3 regions of the Gordonia sp. PP30 genome follow, and region 2 is predicted to be linked to each of the others. Evidence: riboswitches for the same ligand, from Rfam matches in the RefSeq annotation. Region 2 holds a riboswitch; each other region holds the start of a gene.
The links. Region 2 has a riboswitch for cobalamin ahead of MYK68_RS05975 (ABC transporter substrate-binding protein). Riboswitches for the same ligand answer to the same signal wherever they lie in the genome.
Positions count from the first base shown of each region.

Region 1: another riboswitch for cobalamin. It lies ahead of MYK68_RS11925 (CbtB domain-containing protein); the one in region 2 lies ahead of MYK68_RS05975 (ABC transporter substrate-binding protein).
Region 3: another riboswitch for cobalamin. It lies ahead of metE (5-methyltetrahydropteroyltriglutamate--homocysteine S-methyltransferase); the one in region 2 lies ahead of MYK68_RS05975 (ABC transporter substrate-binding protein).

Region 1 covers NZ_CP095864.1:2,579,726-2,587,103, forward strand. The annotation lists gene MYK68_RS11905 (metallophosphoesterase) at 1-1,073, opposite strand, end outside; gene pheT (phenylalanine--tRNA ligase subunit beta) at 1,099-3,633, opposite strand; gene pheS (phenylalanine--tRNA ligase subunit alpha) at 3,690-4,742, opposite strand; gene MYK68_RS11920 (CbtA family protein) at 4,930-5,841, opposite strand; gene MYK68_RS11925 (CbtB domain-containing protein) at 5,857-6,081, opposite strand; cobalamin riboswitch at 6,121-6,266, opposite strand; gene MYK68_RS11930 (protein kinase domain-containing protein) at 6,462-7,378, shown strand, end outside.
Region 2 covers NZ_CP095864.1:1,286,027-1,293,404, reverse strand. The annotation lists gene MYK68_RS05985 (alpha/beta hydrolase family protein) at 1-788, opposite strand, end outside; gene MYK68_RS05980 (lipase family protein) at 815-2,092, opposite strand; cobalamin riboswitch at 2,207-2,392, shown strand; gene MYK68_RS05975 (ABC transporter substrate-binding protein) at 2,418-3,386, shown strand; gene MYK68_RS05970 (FecCD family ABC transporter permease) at 3,452-4,447, shown strand; gene MYK68_RS05965 (ABC transporter ATP-binding protein) at 4,444-5,256, shown strand; gene MYK68_RS05960 ((2Fe-2S) ferredoxin domain-containing protein) at 5,253-5,984, shown strand; gene MYK68_RS05955 (alpha/beta hydrolase) at 6,052-7,353, opposite strand.
Region 3 covers NZ_CP095864.1:1,421,498-1,428,875, reverse strand. The annotation lists gene MYK68_RS06570 (ATP-binding protein) at 1-2,271, shown strand, start outside; gene MYK68_RS06565 (hypothetical protein) at 2,638-3,225, opposite strand; gene MYK68_RS06560 (hypothetical protein) at 3,355-3,558, opposite strand; cobalamin riboswitch at 3,868-4,063, shown strand; gene metE (5-methyltetrahydropteroyltriglutamate--homocysteine S-methyltransferase) at 4,204-6,492, shown strand; gene MYK68_RS06550 (NUDIX hydrolase) at 7,160-7,378, opposite strand, start outside.

The DNA.
Region 1 (7,378 bases), 1.3 Mb from region 2:
CCGCGCGACGTGAAGACCCGCACGTCACCGACATCGCCGAAACCCTCGACCACCGGTTGCTGCAAACCCACGAGATAGCCGAACGGCCACAACTGCCCGCCGTGGGTGTGCCCGGAGAGTTGCAGATCGACACCCCGACCCTGGACGTCCGTCGCCTGCCGCGGCTGGTGGGCGAGGTAGATCAAGACCCGGTTCGGGTCGTGCCCGGTCAACGCCTTCGCCGGATCGGGAGCATATGGATCGGGCGCGGTGGCGTCGTAGACGCCGGCCAGATCGATCACGGCACCCTCGCGGTGCAGCTCGACGCGCTCGTTACGCAGCGGTCGCACACCGAGAGTCTGCCAGTAGTCGAGCCACGCCCCACCGTCTCCGGCGAGGTATTCGTGGTTCCCGGAAACGCCGAAGACGCCGAGCGGTGCGCGCAGGTCGCGCAGCGGGTGCAGATCGCGACCCACCTCGGCGACCGTGCCATCGGCGAGGTCACCGCCCAGGATCACCACGTCCGGATGCGCGGCGTTGACCTCACGCACCACCCGCCGTGTGAACGACGCTCCCCGCGCGGGCCCGACGTGCAGGTCGGTGACCAACGCGATGCGCAGGCCGTCGAACGGCTGCGGCAGGCGGGCGATCCGTGCGGTCTCCTCGGTCGCGGTGACCCGGTTCGCCTCGGTGAGGCCGCACCCGACGATCACCGCCGAGGCCACCACGACCACGACCGTCGCGATCTGCAGCCAGCGCTGTGGACGGACCGGACGTCCTCGACCGCGCAGCCGGGAGACCGCGCGACTCGCCAGGGAGACGAGACCGAGAAGCAGGCTGCCGAGAATCAGATAGAAGACGATGGCCCACCAGGTGTACCCGGCGAAGCCGACCGGCCGCGCCCACGCCGGATCGAGCACACCCATGCCGACCAGAAAGGCGCAGACCCCCAGGACCATGCCGATGAGCAGGACCGTGTCGGCCACCATCGCCCAGCGGCCGGAGATCCCGGTGGCCACCACAAGCCGCCGATGCAGCCAGAAGGTCAGCGCGGCGACCACCGCGAGGGCGACGACAGCGACGATCCAGTACACGGCGGCCGATCAGGAGCGCATGCGGTCAGCGCAGGCGTGCGCCGACCACCCCGCCCGCGTGCTCGACCGCCGCGAGCTTGGCCGCGGTCGCCTCGTCCTCGGTGAGAGTGCGGTCGCCGGCCCGGAAGGTCAGCGCGAAGGTGAGCGACTTGTTGCCCTCGCCCACCTGCTCACCGGCGAAGACGTCGAACAACGAGATCGACTCCAGGAGGTCGCCGGCGCCGGCGGCGAGCGCGTCCTGCACCCGCTGAGCCGGAACGTCCTGCGCCACTACGACATTCACGTCCTGCAGCACGGCGGGGAACGGCGAGACCGCCGGCGATGGCAGAACGGTCCGCAGCGGCAGTGCGTCGAGATCCAGCTCCAGGGCGCACAGGCGGGCCGGCAGTCCGGCACGTTCCAGGACCGCCGGGTGCAGCTCGCCCGCATGGCCGACGGCCACCCCGTCGACCTCCAGACGGGCACAGCGGCCGGGGTGGAACGGCGCGTACTGATCGGCGACCAGGGTCACCTCGACGCCCGCGGCGGCCGCGACGGTGCGAGCCGCCTCGAAGGCATCGTACGCGTCGGCCGTCCGGCCCGGCCCCCACGGACCGGCGGGGTCGCGCAGCCCGGTGAGGACGGCGGCGACGTGCACGGGCTGCGCGGGCAGCGAGGCGTCGAGTGCGGTCAGCTCCTCGTCGGACGGGCGGCGGGTGACGTCGAGCGGCGGCACCACGGGCCCCCGCTCACCGCCGAGCACCACCTGGCCGATCGTGTACAGCGACAGGTCGCGGTTACCGCGCGCGATGTTGCGGGCCGTCATCTCCAGGAGGCCCGGCAGCAGCGTGGTGTTCAGCTCCGGCCGGTCGGCTTCCAGCGGGTTGAGGACCTTCACGGTGTCGCGGCGCGGGTCGTCATCGGCCAGGCCCCAGGTGTCGAACACACCGGCCGGCATGAACGGATACGGCAGCACCTCGACGTAGCCGTCGGTGGCCAGGGCGATGCCGACGGCGCGGCGCCGGTGCTGGCGCGGAGTGAGGCCGGTGCCGCCGGGGGCGCTCGGCAACACCGCGGGGATGTCTTCCAGACCTTCCAGACGCAGGACCTCCTCGACGAGGTCGGCGGGCTGCCGCAGGTCCGGACGCCACGACGGCGGGGTGACGCTCAGGGTGCCCGCGACGTCGTCGACCTCGGCGCCGACCTCGCGCAGTCGTGCGACGGTGGTGCCCGCGGGGTAGACGACGCCCGCGGTGCGGTCGGGCAGGTCGGCGTCGATCACGATCGCCGCGACCGGCGGCACCTCGGCACGCACGTCGGCGAGCGGGCCGGCGATCTCGCCGCCGGCGATCTCGGTGATCAGCGAGGCGGCCCGATCGGACGCGACCGCGGTGATCTCCGGATCCACCAGACGTTCGAAGCGCTTGGCGGCCTCGGAGCTGAGCTTGTGCCGCTTGCCGGTGCGGAAGACGCGGACCTGGTCGAAGTTCGCCGACTCCAGCAGGATGCGCGTGGTGCCGTCGGTGACCTCGGTCGCGGCGCCGCCCATCACGCCGGCCAGCGCGATCGGGCCGGAGTCGTCGGCGATCACCACGTCCTCGGGATCGAGGGTGCGTTCCACGCCGTCGAGGGTGGTCAGCTTCTCCCCCGCCCGTGCGGCCCGCACGACGACGGTGCCGGTCACCTTGTCGGCGTCGAACGCGTGCAGCGGCTGGCCGAGCTCGATCATCACGTAGTTGGTGACGTCCACGATGGCCGAGATCGGCCGGATCCCGGCGACCATCAGGCGCTTGGCGATCCACCACGGGGAGATCGCGGTGGCGTCGACGCCCTCGATCACGCGGGCGGTGTAGCGGGTGGCCTTGCCGTCGTCGTCGAGCCGCACCGGCCAGGGCGTCGGCCCGGTGACTCCCTCGGCCGGCTCAGCGATCGACGGGACCGCCGCCGGGTCGGCGTAGTCGACGGCGAAGGCGCTGGCCAGTTCGCGGCCGAGGCCACGCATGGAGAACGCGTAGCCGCGGTCCGGGGTGACGTTGACGTCGATCGCGACGTCGTTCAGACCGAGTACCTCGTGCGCGTCGGCGCCGGGCTCGGCGGTCCCCGGCGCGAGGACCAGGATGCCGGCGTGGTCGGTGCCGATACCCAGTTCGGACACCGAGCAGATCATGCCGTTGGAGACCCGGCCGTAGGTCTTCCGCGCGGCGATCTCGAAGTCACCGGGCAGCACGCAACCGGGAAGCGCCACGACCACCAGGTCGCCTTCGGCGAAGTTCCGGGCGCCGCAGACGATCTCCTGCAGCGTCGTGCCCGCGTCGGTGGCCTCGGCATCCCCCGTCGCTGCGCTCGCCCGGTCCCCGACGTCGACGCGGCAGAAACGGATGGGCTTCTTGAACTCGGTGAGTTCCTCGATCTCCGCGACCCGCCCGATCACCAGCGGACCGGTGACGGCCGGGAACGGTTCGACGTCCTCGATCTCGAATCCGACGCGGACGAAGCCGGCGTCGATCTGATCGGTCGACGCCGACCAGCCGGGAGCTCCGGCCTGCAGTGCTTCGGTCAGCCAGGACTGGGAGAGGCGCACGGGGAACTTCTTTCGCGTGAGTGCGGGGTGTGACGGTGTCTGCGGTGGGCCGGGGCTTAGAGCGCCGCGCCGAACGGGAGGGTGAAACGGATGTCGCCCTCCACCATGTCGCGCATGTCGGGCAGGTCGTTGCGGAACTGCAGGGTGCGTTCCAGACCCATGCCGAACGCGAAGCCGGTGTACACGTCGGGGTCGATGCCGCTGGCGCGCAACACGTTCGGGTTGACCATGCCGCAGCCACCCCACTCGACCCAGCCGGCGCCGCCCTTCTTCCCCGGGAACCACACGTCGACCTCGGCGGAGGGCTCGGTGAACGGGAAGTAGCTGGCGCGCATGCGGGTGGTGGTGTCCGGGCCGAAGAGCGCCTTCGCGAAGGTCTCCAGGGTGCCGCGCAGGTTCGCCAAGGTCAGCCCCTTGTCGACGGCCAGGCCCTCGATCTGGTGGAAGACCGGGGTGTGCGTGGCGTCGAGTTCGTCGGTGCGGAACGTCCGGCCCGGGCAGGCGACGTAGATCGGCACCTCGCGGCTCAGCATGGATCGCACCTGGACCGGAGACGTATGCGTCCGCAGCACCTGCCGCGACCCCTCGGGAGCGATATAGAAGGTGTCCTGCATGGAGCGCGCCGGATGATCGGGCAGGAAGTTGAGCGCGTCGAAGTTGTGATGCTCGGTCTCCACCTCCGGGCCCTCGGCGATCTCCCAGCCCATGCCGATGAAGACGTCGGCGACCTGGTCGGCGATCACCGTGATCGGGTGGCGGGCGCCGGCCCGGCGTCGCGCCGCGGGCAGCGTGACATCGAGGGTCTCGGCGACCAGCACCGCGGCATCCCGCTCGGCGGTCAGTTCGGCGGTCCGCTCGTCGAGGGCGGCGGCGATCTGTCCCCGCACCTCGTTGACCAGCTTGCCCGCCGCCGAACGCTCCTGCTTGGGGAGCGCACCGAGGGCGCGTCGTGCCAGGGCGACCGGCGACTTGTCACCGACGTGCGCCACCTTGGTCTCGGCGAGCGCCGCCAGGTCCCGCGCATCGCCGAAGGCGGCGACCGCGGCGGTCACCGCGGCGGAAAGCTCCTCCGCGGACGGGAAACTGCTCTCAACGACATCGTCAGACACCGACGTGTTCTCCCTGGGCTCGACTGGCGAATATGCACCACAAGATTAGTCGACGCACCCGGACCCGCCGCCCGCGACCCGAAGGGGCAGGCGGCGGGCGGTCTTCTGCACGACGAGCCGGGCGCGGCGGGAACGGAGGTCGGCAGCACCGTCACGGGATGCTCCGCACCGCCCTGCCGGGGTCGAGTCACACCCCGACGGGGGCCGCCTCTTCACGAACGGCCCGCCGCGGAGCCGGATCGAACAGCCGGTCCACCAACGCGCCGAAGACGAGTCCGATCACGAGCCAGATCAGCGTCTGGTTGAGCAGCGAGTACCACCGGAACTTCCACAGCACGTCGGCGTCGAACCCGGGATAGACGATCTGTCCGGGCGCGACGGTCCTGCCGTCGATGGTCAGCGGCGTGGACAGGATATTGGTGATCGGCTGCGGGGTCTCGGTGGCGGCCCGGGCGAAACCGAACTGGCCGCTGTGCGCCACGTTCGCCGACAGATCGCCCAGCGACGGCATCACCGCGAGCGCGATCCCGAAGACCACCAGGAACCCGACGACGCTGACGATGATCGACGTGCCGCGCCCCAGCCGGGGCGTCAGCTTGACCGCCGCGTACACGGTCAGGCCGAGCAGGATCAGCGAGATGGCCACCATGCCCAGGTACAGGTGTCCACGGGTCTGGATGGTGAAGTCGTGACCGATGGCCGGCGGGTTGGCCGGGTACTTGACGAACGGCAGCAGGAATACGCCGAGGTAGCCGAAACCGGCGATCAGCCACGCCAGAGTGCGCGGACGGATCGAGAACCGGCCGTGCAGCACCACATACGCGACCGCCACGAGCGCACCCATGGCGATGGAGAACCCGATGATGCCGGTGGCGATCCCGACGGTCGACTGGATGGTCCGGCTGAAGATCTCCGGCCCGTCCGGTTCGACCGCCCGGCCGGCCGCCTGATTCAGCGCGTGCAGGGCGTCGTCGCGCCCCGACTCGTAGTCGATGGCCTTGTTGATGACGGGTTCGGCGAAGACCTTGGCGAAGACGAAGCCCAGCACGCCCGCGATCAGACCGGCGAGCGCTCCGCGCCCGATGACACGGAGTTCCATGATGTCGGTCCCCGCTCAGTGGCAGGGGAAGCCGAGGAAGTGACGGGAGTCGTGCACCCATTCGTGCACGACCATCGTCTTGCCGAAGACCGACGTCATGCCCTCGTCGACACCGATGAAGTAGTACGCCAGCAGTGCGAGCAGCACCGTGATGCTCAGGATCAGGGCGACGCGTCCGGCCGACAGCGCCTCGGCGGAGATGCCGGCGCGCGGGTCGTGGGTCGAAACATGTGTGCTCATCGGGAGGGCCTCCTTCGGGGTGGTGCGCCCCGTCGTCGTCGGATATCGAGCATGACGGCCGCGTATCTGACTCGATCCCCGGCCATCCGGTGATCTCACAGTGGCGCCACCGTCCCGGAGTCCCACCGGGTTCCGCTGGCCGTCGTACCCTCTCAAGCCGACCACCCGACATCGCCGCAGGTCAAGCCGGTGACCGATTTGCCACGAAGGTCGCATCCAGGGCGCGATCCACTCTCCCGGCACCGGGTAGATCTACGCATCGGGCACCCCGCAGGACTACTCGACTTGTCTCTTGGGGCCGCTGCAGCACGTTCGCGGGACCCCGATCACGGTAGGTTTGTCCCAAGCTTTGCCCCCGTCGCTCTCGCCCAGGAGGAATAGTGCCCGTCGCACCAGGTTCTGACATCGCCGGTTACCGGGTTGTCGCCCAGCTCGGGTCGGGCGCCATGGGCGACGTCTATCTGGTCGAGAACCCGCATCTGATGCGCCGGGAAGCGATGAAGGTGATCTCGGTCGGCGGGACCTCGAACCCCGACTTCCAGACGCGCTTCACCAACGAGGCCCGCACCGCGGCCGCCCTCGATCACCCGAGCATCATCACCGTCTACGCGTACGGCGTGGAGAACGACGCCCCGTGGTTCACCATGAGCTACCTCGACGGCCCCGACCTGGCGTCGGTGCGGCTCTCCACCGCCGACGTGATCAACGCCGTCTCACAGGTCGCCGACGCCCTCGACTACGCGCACGCGCGGCAGGTGGTGCATCGCGACATCAAGCCGGCGAACATCGTGATCACCCGCGACGAGCACGGCAAGCTCCGCCGCGCCGTGGTGCTCGACTTCGGCATCGCGCGGCTGGCCGACTCGCCGCAGCTCACCGCGGCGAACTCGGTGGTCGGCACCATGGCGTACACGGCGCCCGAGATCATCTCCGGCCAGACCGCCGACGCGATGTCCGATCAGTACGCGCTCGCCTGCACCACGTACACGCTGCTGGCCGGCACCACGCCGTTCCACGGGGACACCTCGGCCGCGATCATGATGGCGCACCTGCAGCAGCCGACGCCGTCGATCGCCCAGGTCCGTCCCGACCTCGCCGCGCTCGCCCCGGTGCTGGAGCGCGCCATGGCCAAGGCCCCGGCCGCCCGCTTCCCCGACTGCCGCACCTTCGCCGCGGAACTGCAGCGCGCGCTCGGCCAGACGCCGGGCGGCACCGCGACCGCGGTGGCGCCGGTGCCACCGGCCGGCGCGCCGAGTCAGCCGTCGCACCCCTCCCAGCCGTCACATCCCTCCCAGCC
Region 2 (7,378 bases):
GCCACCGCGGCCGCGAGCCGGTGCTCCGTCGCGAGCGCGCTAGGCAGCCAGTAGCCGCCCTGACTGATCCCGTACCCCACCAGGCGGTCGGGGTCGACGCCGTCCTGCGCCACCGCGAAGTCGACCACGGCCGTCAGTACCGCGCCCCAGTCGGCGCGGAATCGGGTCCCCCGCTCGAAGAGCATCGACTGCTGTCCGGGGCCGTCGAACATCAGCACGTGATAGCCGCGGGCCAGGGCCGCGCCAGCTCCGGAGGACCACTGGTCGCTGATCGCTCCGTCACTGCCGTTGACCATGATCAGCGTGGGGCGCTGCTCGTGGCCGACCGTCCGGAAGAAGTAGCCGGGCAGCGTCGTGCCGTCGTACGGAATCTGGACGCGGGTGACACGTTGTCCGCACGCGTCGACGAACGCGTCCCAGCTGGAGCGTTGCAGGCGGAACGTCGGAAGGAGCGGGTCGTCGTGCTTGAGTGCGCTCGCCGCGTTCACGGCGACGGCGAAGTAGGTCGCCGCTCGCAGGTACGACGACGATGCGCTCACCGTCCGGCCCGCGTCGCGTTCGGCGTCCGCGTCGGCCCGCACGCGTCGTCCCAGGGCGAGCCACGCGTCGAACCAGCGCTGATGATCACCGTCGGGGACGCCGTCGATGGCGGCGAGTACCTCCCCCACATCCGAGCCCCCGTGCGCCGACGCGCCGAGCACGCACCGCACCGAGAAGTCGAAGTCCTTGTCCCGATAGAACCCTTTGCTGAACACCCGGTTCAGGTGCGAGTCGAACGGACCGGCCATGGCGATTCCTTCATCGGTCGGTGCCGTCACGGCACCGAGGTCGGGCTGAGGCCGCCACCGGGTCTCAGCGTGGCGCAGTTCGAGGCCGTCGGCCTCCTTGCGAAGCGGTCGGTGAGGAAGCGCGCGGTCTGCTCCTGGAAGGGAATGAACGCCTCTCCATGCGCCTTGCCGGTGAACTGCGCGTACGACACCCGCACACCGCGGCGGCAGTACGAGTACGCGAGACTCTCGACGTCGCGGGTGATCATCACCCCGTCACCGGTGCCGTCGACGTCACCGACGCCGAGGAGCATCGGTATGCGCGGGGTACCGGATGTGCCCATGATGTTGTCGTTGATCGCCCGCACGACACCCGGCACGTCGAGCAGCGAACGGTAGGGCGGTCGTACCATGTCCGCGTCGGTCAGCCCCGGATATTTCGCGGCGAAGGCGTTGATGCACTGCGACGACACCGTCTTGACGATCTTCTTGCCCCGTGCGGACAGGAACGCATCGGTGTCCAGCGAGTACGCGCGCCGATAGGCGACGATCAGCGCCGGGATCACTCCCGCCCAGTCCTTGCTTCCGCTGACGTAGGGCAGGTTGTGCGCGAGGTTGACCGGAAGTCCGCCCGCCGCAGCGGCGATGAGCCGGATCTCCGGGGCGTATGACGGCGCCACCTCCGCGCCCCACTGCGTCGGCACCGAACCGCCGGAGTATCCGGCCATGGCGACCGGCGTGGTCGTCGGCAGCCGCAGGATCTTCTGCGTCGCGCGGACCCCGTCGAGCGCGGCGTATCCGGCCTCCCGCCCGATGGTCCACTGCAGATCGGGGCCCTCGTAGTCGGGCACCACCACCGTGTACCCCTGGGAGAGATATCCGCTGATCACACCCTGTTCCAGGGTTCCGGCCGCGCCGGGGGAACCCGCGCCGGTGAGCGTGTACGACGGGTCGCATTGCGGCCCGAGCGCATCGTAGGCCATGTGATACGACAGCAGCTTCGGCGGTCCGGTGACCGGGGGCTGAAGGATCGTCGCGACTGTCGACGTCGGCCGCCCCTGTTGATCGGTGGTCCTGTACAGCACCTGGGAGCTGCGGATCGGCGCCGTCGCCCCGCGGTAGCCGAAGGGCACCGACCGGGTCCGGAGCACCGCGCCGGGTGCATAGGCGCCGAGCAGACCGTCGTATCGGTAGAACGGGTCCGCCGAGGGCGGCGGGATCGGTGGTGCCGCCGAGACCGGAGCCGATCGCCACCCCGGCCCGACGACGGCGAGGAGGACGATCGCCAGCACTGCACCGACACGATGACGAACCGTGCCATGCATGCCGGCACGCGGTGACCTCATCAAGGAATGTTCCCACGATGGACCCGGTCGCCGGTGATCATCGACAGAAGTACCTGTGTACCTGTCCGATAGCGTCCCACCGTTCGCGCGCTACCATGCAGGCGACGTCGCGGTGTTCGGGAAGTCCGGTGAAGTGCCGGCGCGGTTCTCGCCACTGTGAGCAGGTCCGGGTACCACGACGGGGTATGTCCCCAGCCACTGGGCGCTCAGCGCCCGGGAAGGTGTGGTTCCCGGTAGACCCTGCGTAGCCAGGAGACCGGCCGCGACGTGAACCGATTCCACGAGATATGGAAGGCGGGTCGCTTTGCGCACCCTCACCACCGTCGCGGCCGCATGCACCGCCGCCGCGCTCACCCTCACGCTCGCCGCCTGCGGCAGCAGCACCGACGACAAGGCCACCGACGGCGCGATCACCCTGAAGAACTGCGGTCACACCGTCACGCTGAAGGCCCCGGCCACCCGCGCGATCACCGTCAACCAGGGCGCGACCGAGTCGGCGCTCGCGATCGGCGCCGAGAACGACATGATCGGCACGGCCTACCTGGACGACGAGATCGCCCCGCAGTTCAAGGCCGCCTACGACAAGATCCCGGTCATCGCCCCCAAGTACCCCGACCTGGAGACCGTGATCAGCAAGAAGCCCGATCTCGTGGCCGCGTCGTACGGTTCGGCGTTCGCTGACAAGGGCATCGGCACGCGCGAGGAGCTGGCGAAGCTGGACATCGCGACCTATGTCTCGCCCTTCGGCTGCGAGAACAAGGCCGACCGCGCGGCGTCGTCGTGGGATGCGATCGCCGGTGAGGTGTCCGACTACGGCAAGCTCTTCGGCCGCACCGACGCCGCCGACGGCGTGAACAAGAAGATGCGCGACACCCTCGCCGAGCTCAAGAAGAAGGACGCGGGCAAGGGCACCACGATCATGTGGTGGGACGACGCCACCGATACCCCCTCGGTCGGCGCGAAGAGCGGTGGACCGCAACTCATCATGGACGCGGTGGGCGCCACGAATGTCTTCGCGGACCTGGACGGCAACTGGGCCGACACCAGCTGGGAGCAGGTCATCAAGGCCGACCCGGACGTCATCGTGCTGATCGACGCCAACTTCTCCCGCGCCGACGCCAAGCGGCAGTTCTTGGAGAGCGACCCGGCGCTAGCGGGCCTGAAGGCCGTGAAGAACAAGTCGTACATCGTCATCCCGTTCTCCGAGTCGACGCCGGGGGCGCGCACCATCGACGGTGCTGTGACGCTGTCCGACGCGCTGGCGAAGCGCTGACCCGGACCACCGGCGCACCGGCCGCGCCGCGCCGATCGCGCGTCACCTTTCCGATGCTGGTGGCGGTGCTCGTCGTGCTGGTCGCGCTGAGCATCGGCGCCGGCGTGGTGATCGGTTCGGTCGGACTCAGCCTCGGCGACGTCGCGGCGGCGGTCGGCGCACGCCTCGGGTTCCACACCGGTGTCGGCGCGGGGAACGAGTACATCGTCGTCGATCTGCGGATGCCGCGCGTGGTGACCGCCGCCGCGGCCGGCGCCGGCTTGGCCGTCGCCGGCGCCGTCCTGCAGTCGCTGACCGGGAACGTCCTGGCCGACCCGTACCTGCTGGGCATGTCGTCCGGGGCATCGGTCGGCGCGGTCCTGGTCCTGGTGACCGGGCTCGGCGTCGGGGTGGGGGCCGGCCTCGGCCCGGTCGGTGTCGCCGCGTTCGTCGGCGCGCTCGGCGCCCTGGCTCTGGTCTTCGCGATCGCGACCACCCGGACGGGGGCGTTGCTGCCCAACCGGCTGATCCTGGCCGGCGTCGCCGTCGCACAGGGCGGCGCCGCGATCTCGTCGGCGCTCGTCTATTTCAGCGATCCGCACGCGGCCGCCGCGGTCCTGCGGTGGACGCTCGGCTCGGTGGCCGGTGCCCGCTGGCCGTCGACCACGCTGGTCACCGTCATGGTGATCCTCACGCTCGGCGTCGTCTGGTCGTACGCGCGCACGCTCGACGCCTTCGCATTCGGCGACCGCGCCGCGTCGAGCCTCGGCATCTCCGTCACCGCGACCCGCTGGACGCTGTACATCGCCGTCTCGCTGTGCACCGCGGTGATCGTCGCGAACTCCGGCATCATCGGCTTCGTCGGGCTGGTGGTGCCGCACGTCGCCCGCCTGATCATCGGGCCGCTGCACCGGCGGATGCTGCCGGTCACGGCGCTGCTCGGCGCTCTGCTTCTGGTGTGGACCGACATCCTGGCCCGCAGCATCCTGAATCAGCAGGAGTTGCCGCTCGGCCTGGTCACCGCGATCATCGGTGTCCCGGCGTTCGTCTGGATTCTGCGACGGCACGGGGCGGCCGCATGACCGGGACGACGTCGCCGGCGCTGTCGATCCGCCTCGAGGACGTCGGGTACGCCGTCGGCGAGGCCCGGCTGCTGACCGGGATCACCGCCACCGCGCCGGCCGGCGGGTTCACCGGGCTCATCGGGCCGAACGGGTCGGGCAAGACCACCCTGCTCTCGACCATCGCCCGCTGGACGCGTCCGGACACCGGCCGGGTGCTCCTCGGCGACCGGCCGGTGCGCAGCTATCCGCACCGCGAGCTCGCACGCGTCGTGGCCGCCGTGGAACAGCATTCGGCCACCGAGACCGAGCTGACCGTCGAGCAGGTGGTCGATCTGGGCACCATTCCGCACGCCGGGAGCCGATTCCGGCGGGTCGACACGCGAGAGCTGGTCGACGACGCCCTCGCCACGCTGGGTATCGAGGAACTGCGCACCCGCACGTGGCAGTCGTTGTCGGGCGGCGAACGCCAGAAGACGCAGATCGCCCGCGCCCTGGTGCAGCAACCGAGAGTCCTGCTGCTCGACGAGCCCACCAATCACCTCGACACGTCCGCCTCACTGGACGTGCTGACCCTGCTGCGCTCGCTGCCGATCACCACCGTCGCCGCCCTGCACGACCTGCAGCTGGCGGCCATGTACTGCGACCATCTGATCGTGCTCGACGACGGCCTGCTGGTCACCGAGGGGCCGCCCGCGCAGGTCCTGACCCGCGAGCTGCTGGCCGACGTGTACCGGCTCGACGTCGAGATCACGCCGCATCCGCGCACCGGCGCGCCGATGGTCGTGCTGTGCGGGACCATCGGCGGCCCCGGCCGGGGAACGCGATGACGGCCGACTGGGTGATCGTCACCGCCCCCACCGACCGCGGCGACGCCCCGGCCCGCGCGCTGACCACCGCACTCGGCCGGCTCCGCGCCGCCCGGCCGGACATCGAGTTCCGCGTCGCGGTGCTCGGCGGATCGGACACGACGATCACCGAAGCGCTCGACGACGCCACCGGCGCCGGGGCACGGGCGGTGCTGCTGATCAGCGGGCAGACCCTCGGCGACGCCAAGCAGGACTCGTGGATCGCGCGGATCGTCGGACATTGGCTGCGCACCCGGCCTGCCGGAACACCGACGCCGCAGGTGCGCGTCGCTCCCCTGCTCACCGACCACGACGGCTTCGCCGGACTGCTCGAGCGGGCGATCGACGACGGCGGCACGCCGGCCCGGACCACCACCGCACCGATCCTCTCGCCGGCCTGGGAGCAGGTCCCCGCCTTCACCCGTCACGTGCTGGTCTGCCGCGGACCCCGATGCAGCGTCGAGGGCGCCCGCGAATCCGCCGCGACGCTCAGCAGGGCGCTGGCCGATCGCGGGCTCGGCGACGACGACGTCCTGACGACCGTCACCGGCTGTCTGTTCCCCTGCGCCCTCGCCCCGGTGATGGCGGTCTACCCGGACGGCACCTGGTATTCGGGCATGCGGCCCGATCGGGTCGAACGGCTGGTCGTGGACCATCTGGCAGGCGGAGAGCCCGTGGCGGAGTGGATCGCCCGGGATCTGCGGGGCTGAACCAGACGACGGCGCGCGCCGAGATGTGCCGGGTCACGAGACGACTTTCCCGGGTTCGTCCGCCCGGTCACGGTGCGGTGATGCCCAGTCGATACGCCAACCAGGGAAGACTCCTCCGGAGCCCGACGCTCCACACCTGCCAGGTGTGCGCGCCCGGAAGCACAAGCAGACGAACGTCGATACCCGCATGCCGACAGGCCGCGTACACCAGCCGCTGCTGCGGACCGAAGGTGGTGTCGGCTCGGCCCAGCCCGATGATTCCCGCCACCGACGGATGCGGCGCGGCGGCCAGCATGTGGAGCGGAGTGGCCCTGGTGTAGGCGGCCGCGTTTCCGTTGAACGCGACCCGGATCGTCTGCGCCCGGGTAGCGAGTGACGGCTCGACCTCCCCCGACAGGTCGATGAACGTCGGATACGTGGCCGGCCTGCGGAGTGCGAGCTGCCACGCGCAGGTGCCGCCATAGGAGAGTCCGGCGATGGCCCACCGGCGACTATCGTCGTCCACTTGCAGATGGCGGCGGATCCACATCGGGACGTCCACGGCCAGGTAGCTCGCACTGTTGCCCAGCCGGGAATCCATACACATCGGATCACCGAGCAACGACCCGGTGGCGTCGGGCATCACGACGACCGGCGCCAGTCCCCGATGGGCCGCGGCGAACCGGTCCATCGTGGCCGCCAGGCCGCCGGCCGTCAGCCAATCCGACGGACTGCCGGGGATTCCGTGCAGGAGCACCAGCACGGGCAGCAACGGTCTTCTCGGATCCGAGTACGCCGGCGGCAGGTAGATGTAGGCCCGTCGGGTGACGGTGAAGCGAGATACCTTTCCCGGGATGTAGACCTGCGTCACCACGCCTTTCGCCGGCGGGCGGACGGTGGGAGTCCAATCCTGATCCAGCGCGCGGCCACTCACCGGGAGCTGCGGCTGCTCGACCACCGCGGACACCGACTTGAAGGCGACTTCACCGGCGGCAGGCAACCCGAGAGCGGCGCGGAATGTCGGGAACTCGCCGTAGTAGCGGTTGACGCTGTTCGCGGCCATGGCGACGACGACCAATACCGTGACGACCACGACCCCGCGCTGCCACCACGTCGCTCGCCATGCCCTGGCGACGCCCAGGGCGATCGCGCCCGCGCCGAACCCGATCCATGCCAGGACCTCCACGGGCACGGACGCGGAATACAGGACGTGGTCGATCACCTTGTCGGCGATGACGCTGACGATCACGCCGATCATCACGACGATCGGCACGGTCCGCGACCACCATCCACGCCGTCCCCGGGCGGCGAGAAGGTAGATGCAGGAGACGGCGCCGAGGATCACCACGACGCTCGGAACCGGTCCCCGCAGGAGCGGCCAGTCAAACACGGGCGCGGTCCGGTCCTACGGACCG
Region 3 (7,378 bases), 140 kb from region 2:
GACCGCCTGATCCGCGGCCTGCACCCGTACATCGCCCAGCGCATGCAGATGGAACGGCTCCGCAAATTCGACGTCACGCGCCTGCGGTCGTCGGACGACGAGGAGGTGTACCTGTACCGTGCCGTCGCGAAGGCCAACCAGAACGACGACCGGCTGATCGCATTCGCCCAGGTCCGCGACCTGACCGCGGTCAGCGAGCAGAACGGCAAGCTGCTCACCCTGCCGACCGCCGAGCGCACCTTCGAGGCCTGCGTGGACTCGATCCGCCGCGCGCAGGCCAAGCGCCCGTCGTCCAAGCGGTTCAACACCAACCGCATCGTGATGTACATCTGGCCGCCGCTGGACGTGGACCGCAGGCAGGTGGCGCGCGTGGTGCGCCACACCCTCGGCACGGCGGCATCGACCGACGGCGCGGGGCTGGAGGAGATCCTGCTCATCGCCCGGCACCGCGATCAGGAGACCGGCGAACTCACCAAGGTCGCCGTGACGATCGGGTTCGACGCCGCAGGCGAAACCCAGATCACCGTCGACGAGCCGGATAGCACGCCCATCGAGCCGGTCGACGAGTACCGGCAGAAGGTGCTGCGGGCCGCGCGCCGCAACAACGTGTACCCGTACGAGCTGACCGACCTGCTCGGCGACTTCACCGAGTACGACCTGGAACCGGCCGCCGAGCCGGACCGGGACGAGGTCGGCGAACTGGTGCCGGTGGACCGGCCGAAGGGGCACAATACCGCAGCGGTCGTCGTCGGTATCGTCAGCACCCCGACCGCCAAGTACCCGGAGGGTGTCCGCCGCGTGGTGATGCTGGGCGATCCGACCAAGTCGCTCGGTGCCCTCACCGAGCCCGAGTGCCGCCGGTACATGGCGGCACTGGATCTCGCCGAGCGGGAGCAGCTGCCCGTCGAGTGGTACGCGCTGTCGTCCGGCGCCGCGGTCAAGATGGACTCGGGCACCGAGAATCTTGACTGGGTGGCCGCCGCGCTCAAGCGCATCGTCGAGTTCACCCAGGACGGCGGCGAGATCAACATCGTCGTCTCCGGCATCAATGTCGGCGGCCAGGCGTACTGGAACGCCGAGGCCACCATGCTGATGCACACCAGGGGCATCCTGGTGATGACCCCGGATTCGTCGATGGTGCTGACCGGCAAGCAGGCCCTGGACTTCTCCGGCGGCGTGTCCGCGGAGGACAACTTCGGGATCGGCGGCTACGACCGCGTGATGGGCCCGAACGGTGAGGCACAGTACTGGGCGCCGAATCTGACCGCGGCCATCGGCGTCGTGATGAGCCACTACGACCACAGCTATGTGGTGCCCGGCGAGGACGGGCCGCGCCCGGCGGTGACCGGTGACCCCGTCGACCGCGACATCTCGGACTTCCCGCACGAGCTGGAGGGCTCCGAGTTCGCCACGGTCGGCGAGATCTTCTCGCCCCTGGGCAACCCGGATCGCAAGAAGCCGTTCGACATCCGTTCGGTGATGAGCGCGGTGGTCGACCAGGATCTGCCGTCGCTGGAGCGCTGGGCGGGGATGGCCGACGCCGAGACCGTCGTCGTGCACGACACCCACATGGGCGGGCATGCGGTGACCCTGATCGGCATCGAGTCGACGCCGATCGCCCGTCGTGGCTTCCTGCCGGCCGACGGCCCGGACACCTTCAGCGCGGGCACGCTGTTCCCGCAGTCGTCGAAGAAGGCGGCGCGCGCGATCAACGCGGCCAGCGGCAACCGGCCGGTCGTCGTGCTGGCCAACCTGTCCGGCTTCGATGGCTCACCGGAGTCGCTGCGCAAGCTGCAGCTGGAGTACGGCGCCGAGATCGGCCGGGCCATCATCAATTTCGAGGGCCCGATCGTCTTCTGCGTGATCTCCCGCTACCACGGTGGCGCGTTCGTCGTATTCTCCAAGGCGCTCAACCCGAACATGACGGTGCTGGCCATCGAGGGATCGTTCGCCTCGGTGCTCGGCGGCGCTCCCGCCGCGGCCGTCGTCTTCGCCGGCGACGTCCGCACGCGCACCGAGAACGACCCGCGCGTCCAGGACCTGCAGAATCGCCTGGAGCAGGCCTCGGACACCGAGCACGCGTCGCTGTCGGCCGAGCTCGAAGAGGTGCGCGCCAGCGTGCGGGCCGAGAAGCTCTCCGAGGTGGCCGCCGAGTTCGACGCGGTGCACAGCATCGAGCGCGCCGTCCAGGTCGGTTCCGCCGACGAGATCATCAAGGCCGCCGAGCTGCGCCCGAAGATCATCGAAGCGATCACCGCCTCGCGCGACTGACCGGCTGAAACAGCGGCCGCCCCCGGACTTCCCGGGGGCGGCCGCCGTCGTCCACCCCCGGCCGAGCCACCGCCCGCCGAACCGCCCTCCCGCCGCCCGTTGAGCCGCCCTGCCGCCGCTCGTCGAGCGGACCTCGCACCGCCTGCCGAACCGCGCTGCCACCGCCCGTTGGGCCGCCCTGCTACCGCCCGCCGAGCGGACCCACCCGCCCGCCCCGCCGGTCAAGCCGCTAGGCGCAGACCGTGTCGAAACGCCCCCGGACGGGCGGGCGTTTCGGCTCGCCGCCTCGCCCTGGCGGGCTCGGCGACGGCTCAACGGGCTGCTGGCGGGCTCGTCGAAACGCCCCCGAGCCAAGTCGGCCGACGCTCAGCCCAGCACGTCCACGACCGGCCCGGCCAAATCGCTGCAATCGACCGTGACCACCTCACCGGCGTGCTCGCGGAGATACCGGACCGCGCCGCCGGAGTCTGCGATCACCCGGGAGACGTCGGTGAGCAGTCCCGCCCCGACGTACACCGGCTGCGCCAGATGCCCGTGGCACGACGCCCGCACCAGCACTTCCGGCCGCCCCGCGGCGGCGTCGAGGACGCGGGCCACGCCGACGTCGCCCAGGTCTTGACTGTCGATGGTCTGCACCAGGACCCCGGCGACGCCGTCGATGCCGGCCGCGAAGGTCAGCGCTGCGCCGACGGTCTCGTCGAGGGCGTCGTACCATTCGGGCACGTAGAAGGCGGTCGACGAGTCCCGCGGCGCCTGAACCACCCGGCTGCCGAGCGCGACATACAGGTCGCCGCATCCGCCGGCGCCGAACCCCGCCAGAAGTGCGCGGAGCCGCTCGAGCTGCGGGATGTCGTCGCTGTCGTCGGGCACGGCCCCCTCGTCGCCCCGGGACACCAGCACGACCCCGACGACCGGCCCCGACCGGCCGCCGGTGGCGACTTCACCGAGCGACATGATGAGCCCAGTTTACGCGCGCTTCCCGCGGCCCGCCGGTCCACGTCGCTGCCAGCGACTTCGTCGTCGCCCAGCCCGCGGAGTGGGCGACGAAGTGCTGGCCGACTCCGTGGGCAAGAACCGCGCCGGTCATCCGACGCCGATTCCGAGCCGCCGCAGCCACGACCGGAGCAGCGGGACCAGTTCACCCCGCACACCGCGGCAGAGCCGCACCAGCAACCCGGCTCTCACCGCGACGCACAGCCGATCGTCGGACACCCCGGCCTGGTGCGCGGAGGCGCGCCGGATCAACCCGTAGCGGTCGCGGGGCAGGTCGTCGATCGCGATGGTCATGGTCCAAGGAAAGGCCACTCCGGCGCCCTCGTCGAACGACAGTCCACAGACCTGTACCAGTGAGCCCCGGGTTGTCCACAGCCCGTGCCAGCGATTTCGATGTCGCCCACACCGCAGAGTGGGCGACGACCCACTCACTGGGCGCTGCCCACCGAATCGGTGGGCGTCAAGCCGGGCCCCGAATTAAACCCACTCCCGCCGGCCGTCGTGACACCCCATCCATGCGCGACCTACACTGAACCCGCAATCGGTTCGTCCGTCGCGCCGTCGCCCAGGAGCCCCTGTGACCGCGCGGACGTCGAGCGGCAGGCATCGCACGACGCGGTGGATGTCGCGAGAGGGAATCCGGTGAGACTCCGGAGCTGACCCGCAGCGGTATATCGGAACGACCGCCGTCACCACGCACTGGCCGCCCCCAGCGGCCGGGAAGCGACGGCCAGTAGGAGCGTCACTCTCCCGACGCGCGCCGATGAGCCCGAAGACCTGCCCGTTGTACCGGATGCGCCGCATCCGGTGACGTTCCGCCTCGTGGACCTGGGCGAAGTCGAAGCGCGTCTCTGGGGCTTTTCGTCTCTGGGGCTCTTCGTCTCCGCTTCCGGTAAGGGCGTTCGTCGTCACCCTTGTATGCAGGAGAACAGAAGAAAGATGGTTTTCACCACCACCGTGCCGGGCACCGCCCGGATCGGCGCCGATCGTGAACTCAAGCGAGCGGTCGAGGGGTACTGGGCCGGCCGGATCGACGCCGCCGAGCTGGAGCGCGTCGCCGCGCAGCTGCGCCGCACCGGCTGGGCCGAGCTGCTGACCGCCGGACTCGACTCGATCCCGACGGGCACCTTCAGCTACTACGACCAGATGCTCGACACCGCCGTGCTCCTCGGCGCGCTCCCGCCGCGCGTCGCGGGCGTCGAGAATCCGCTGGACCGCTACTTCGCCGCCGCCCGCGGCGCCTCGGCGCCGGGAGCGGAGCGAGCGGGCCGCGAAGACACTGGCATCCACCCGCTGGAGATGACGAAGTGGTTCGACACCAACTACCACTACCTGGTCCCGGAGATCGACGGGGACACCGTCTTCGCCCTCGACCCGACCAAGGTTCTCGCCGAGTACCGGGAGGCGACGGCGCAGGGCATGCCCGCCCGCCCGGTCGTCATCGGCCCGATCACCTTCCTCGCGCTCGCCAAGGCGGTGAACGACGCCGCCGAGCCGCTGAGCCGCATCGACGACCTGCTCCCCCTCTACGAGCAGCTCCTCGCCGAGCTCGACGCCGCGGGCGCGCAGTGGGTGCAGCTCGACGAGCCGGTCCTGATGACCGACGCCCACGAGGGCCTCGCGGAGCTCGCCGAGCGCGTCTACACCCGGCTGTCCAGCGCCCCGGATCGGCCGAAGATCCTGGTGCAGACCTACTTCGGCGACGCTGGCCAGTCGCTGGCCGCGCTCGCCCGCACCCGCGTCGAGGGTGTCGGCGTCGACCTCGTCTACGGCTCCGCCGAGTCGGTGAAGGCCGCCGGCCTGAACGACAAGCTGGTCGTGGCCGGTGTGGTCGACGGCCGCAACATCTGGCGCACCGACCTCGACGCCGCCCTGGCCACCCTGGAGGACCTGCGGCCGGCGGTCGGTGAACTGGCCGTGAGCACGTCGTGTTCCACGCTGCACGTCCCGTACTCGCTCGCCCCGGAGACCGAGCTCGACGACGCCCTGCGCGGCTGGCTCGCCTTCGCGAGCGAGAAGTTCGCCGAGGTCGCCGCACTGTCGGGGGCACTGAAGAACGGGCGCGCCGCCCAGAAGCAGGCCTTCGACGCCGCCCGCGACGCCCTGGCCTCCCGTGCCACCGACCCGCGCCTGCACGACGCCGCCGTCCGCGATCGGCTCGCGGCCCTGGCCGAGGCCGACCGCCGCCGCCACGACGCCGCGGACCGCCGCGAACGCCAGCGCGCGGCCCTGAAGCTGCCGGAACTGCCGACCACGACCATCGGCTCGTTCCCGCAGACCGGCGACATACGCAAGGCCCGCCAGCAGCTGCGGACCGGGGAGATCGACCAGAACACCTACCGCGAGCGGATGGAGGCCGAGATCGCCGCCGTCATCGCGCTGCAGGAGCAGATCGGCCTCGACGTCCTGGTGCACGGCGAACCCGAGCGCAACGACATGGTGCAGTACTTCGCCGAGCAGCTCACCGGCTTCTTCGCCACGCAGAACGGCTGGGTCCAGTCGTACGGCTCGCGCTGTGTGCGCCCGCCGATCCTGTACGGCGACGTCGCCCGCCCCACGCCGATGACCGTCGGCTGGATCACCCACGCGCAGTCGTTGACCAACAAGATCGTCAAGGGCATGCTGACCGGCCCGGTCACCATCCTGGCGTGGTCGTTCGTGCGCGACGACCAGCCGCTCGCCGACACCGCCGACCAGGTGGCCCTCGCCATCCGCGACGAGACCGTCGACCTCGAGCGCGCCGGCGTCGGCATCATCCAGGTGGACGAGCCCGCCCTGCGCGAGCTGCTGCCGCTCCAGTCCGCTGATCGCCAGGCGTACCTGGACTGGGCCGTCGGCGCGTTCCGGCTGTCGACCTCCGGCGTCGCCGACGAGACGCAGATCCACACGCACCTGTGCTACTCGGAGTTCGGCGACGTGATCGGTGCCATCGCCGACCTCGACGCCGACGTGACCTCGATCGAGGCCGCCCGCTCGCACATGGAGGTTCTGGACGACCTCAACGCGATCGGCTTCGCGAACGAGGTCGGCCCGGGCGTGTACGACATCCACTCGCCGCGCGTCCCGGACGCCGGCGAGATGACCACGCTGCTGCGTGAGGCCCTGGATGCCGTTCCGGCCGAGCGCCTGTGGGTCAACCCGGACTGCGGCCTCAAGACCCGCACCACCGAGCAGGTCACCGCGGCCCTGACCGCGATGGTCGACGCCGCCAAGGCCGTCCGCGCCTGAGCCGGCGAGCCCCATCAGCCCGTTGAGCGGCCACCGGGTCCCATCAGCATCAGCCCGTTGAGCCGTCGCCGAGCCCGCCAGGGCGAGGCGGCGTGTCGAAACGCCCACCAGTCAAGGGGGCGTTTCGACACGGTCTGCGCCTAGCGGCTTGACCGGCTCAACGGGCTGGCGGCGGTGGCTTCACGAGCTGACAGCGGCCGCTCAACGAGACAGCACCGAACCCCAACAGCCCGGTGAGCCGCCACCGGGTCCCCCACCAGCCCGTTGAGCCGTCGCCGAGCCCGCCAGGGCGAGGCGGCGTGTCGAAACGCCCACCAGTCAAGAGGGCGTTTCGACACGGTGTGCGCCTAGCGGCTTGACCGGCTCAACGGGCTGGCGGCGGTGGCTTCACCAGGCCCGCGGTAACACCCCACGAGCTGACAGCGGCCGCTCAACGAGACAGCGCCGAACCCCAACATCCCGCCGAGGCGCCGCCGGGTCCTCTCAGCCCGTTGAGCCGTCGCCGAGCCCGCCAGGGCGAGGCGGCGTGTCGAAACGCCCACCAGTCAAGAGGACGTTTCGACACGGTCTGCGCCTAGCGGCTTGACCGGCTCAACGGGCTGGCGGTGGTGGCTCCACCGGGCTGGCAGCGACCAGGCTGGCGGTGGTGGCTCCACCGGGCCGACCCCTACTTCCAGGCGAAGACCGGCTGTTCCAGCTGGTCCACTCGAGTCCGTCGCCCGCGCACGACCACCTCCGCGAACTGGTAGATCACCGCCGCGGTCGGTGCGTGCACCCAGTAGCCGAAGATCGGCAGGCGGATCACCGGGCGTGGCGATTCCGGGATCGCGTCGAACTCGGGCGGCGCGGTGACCTCGTCGAGGGTGACGAAGAACAGCTCGTGCAC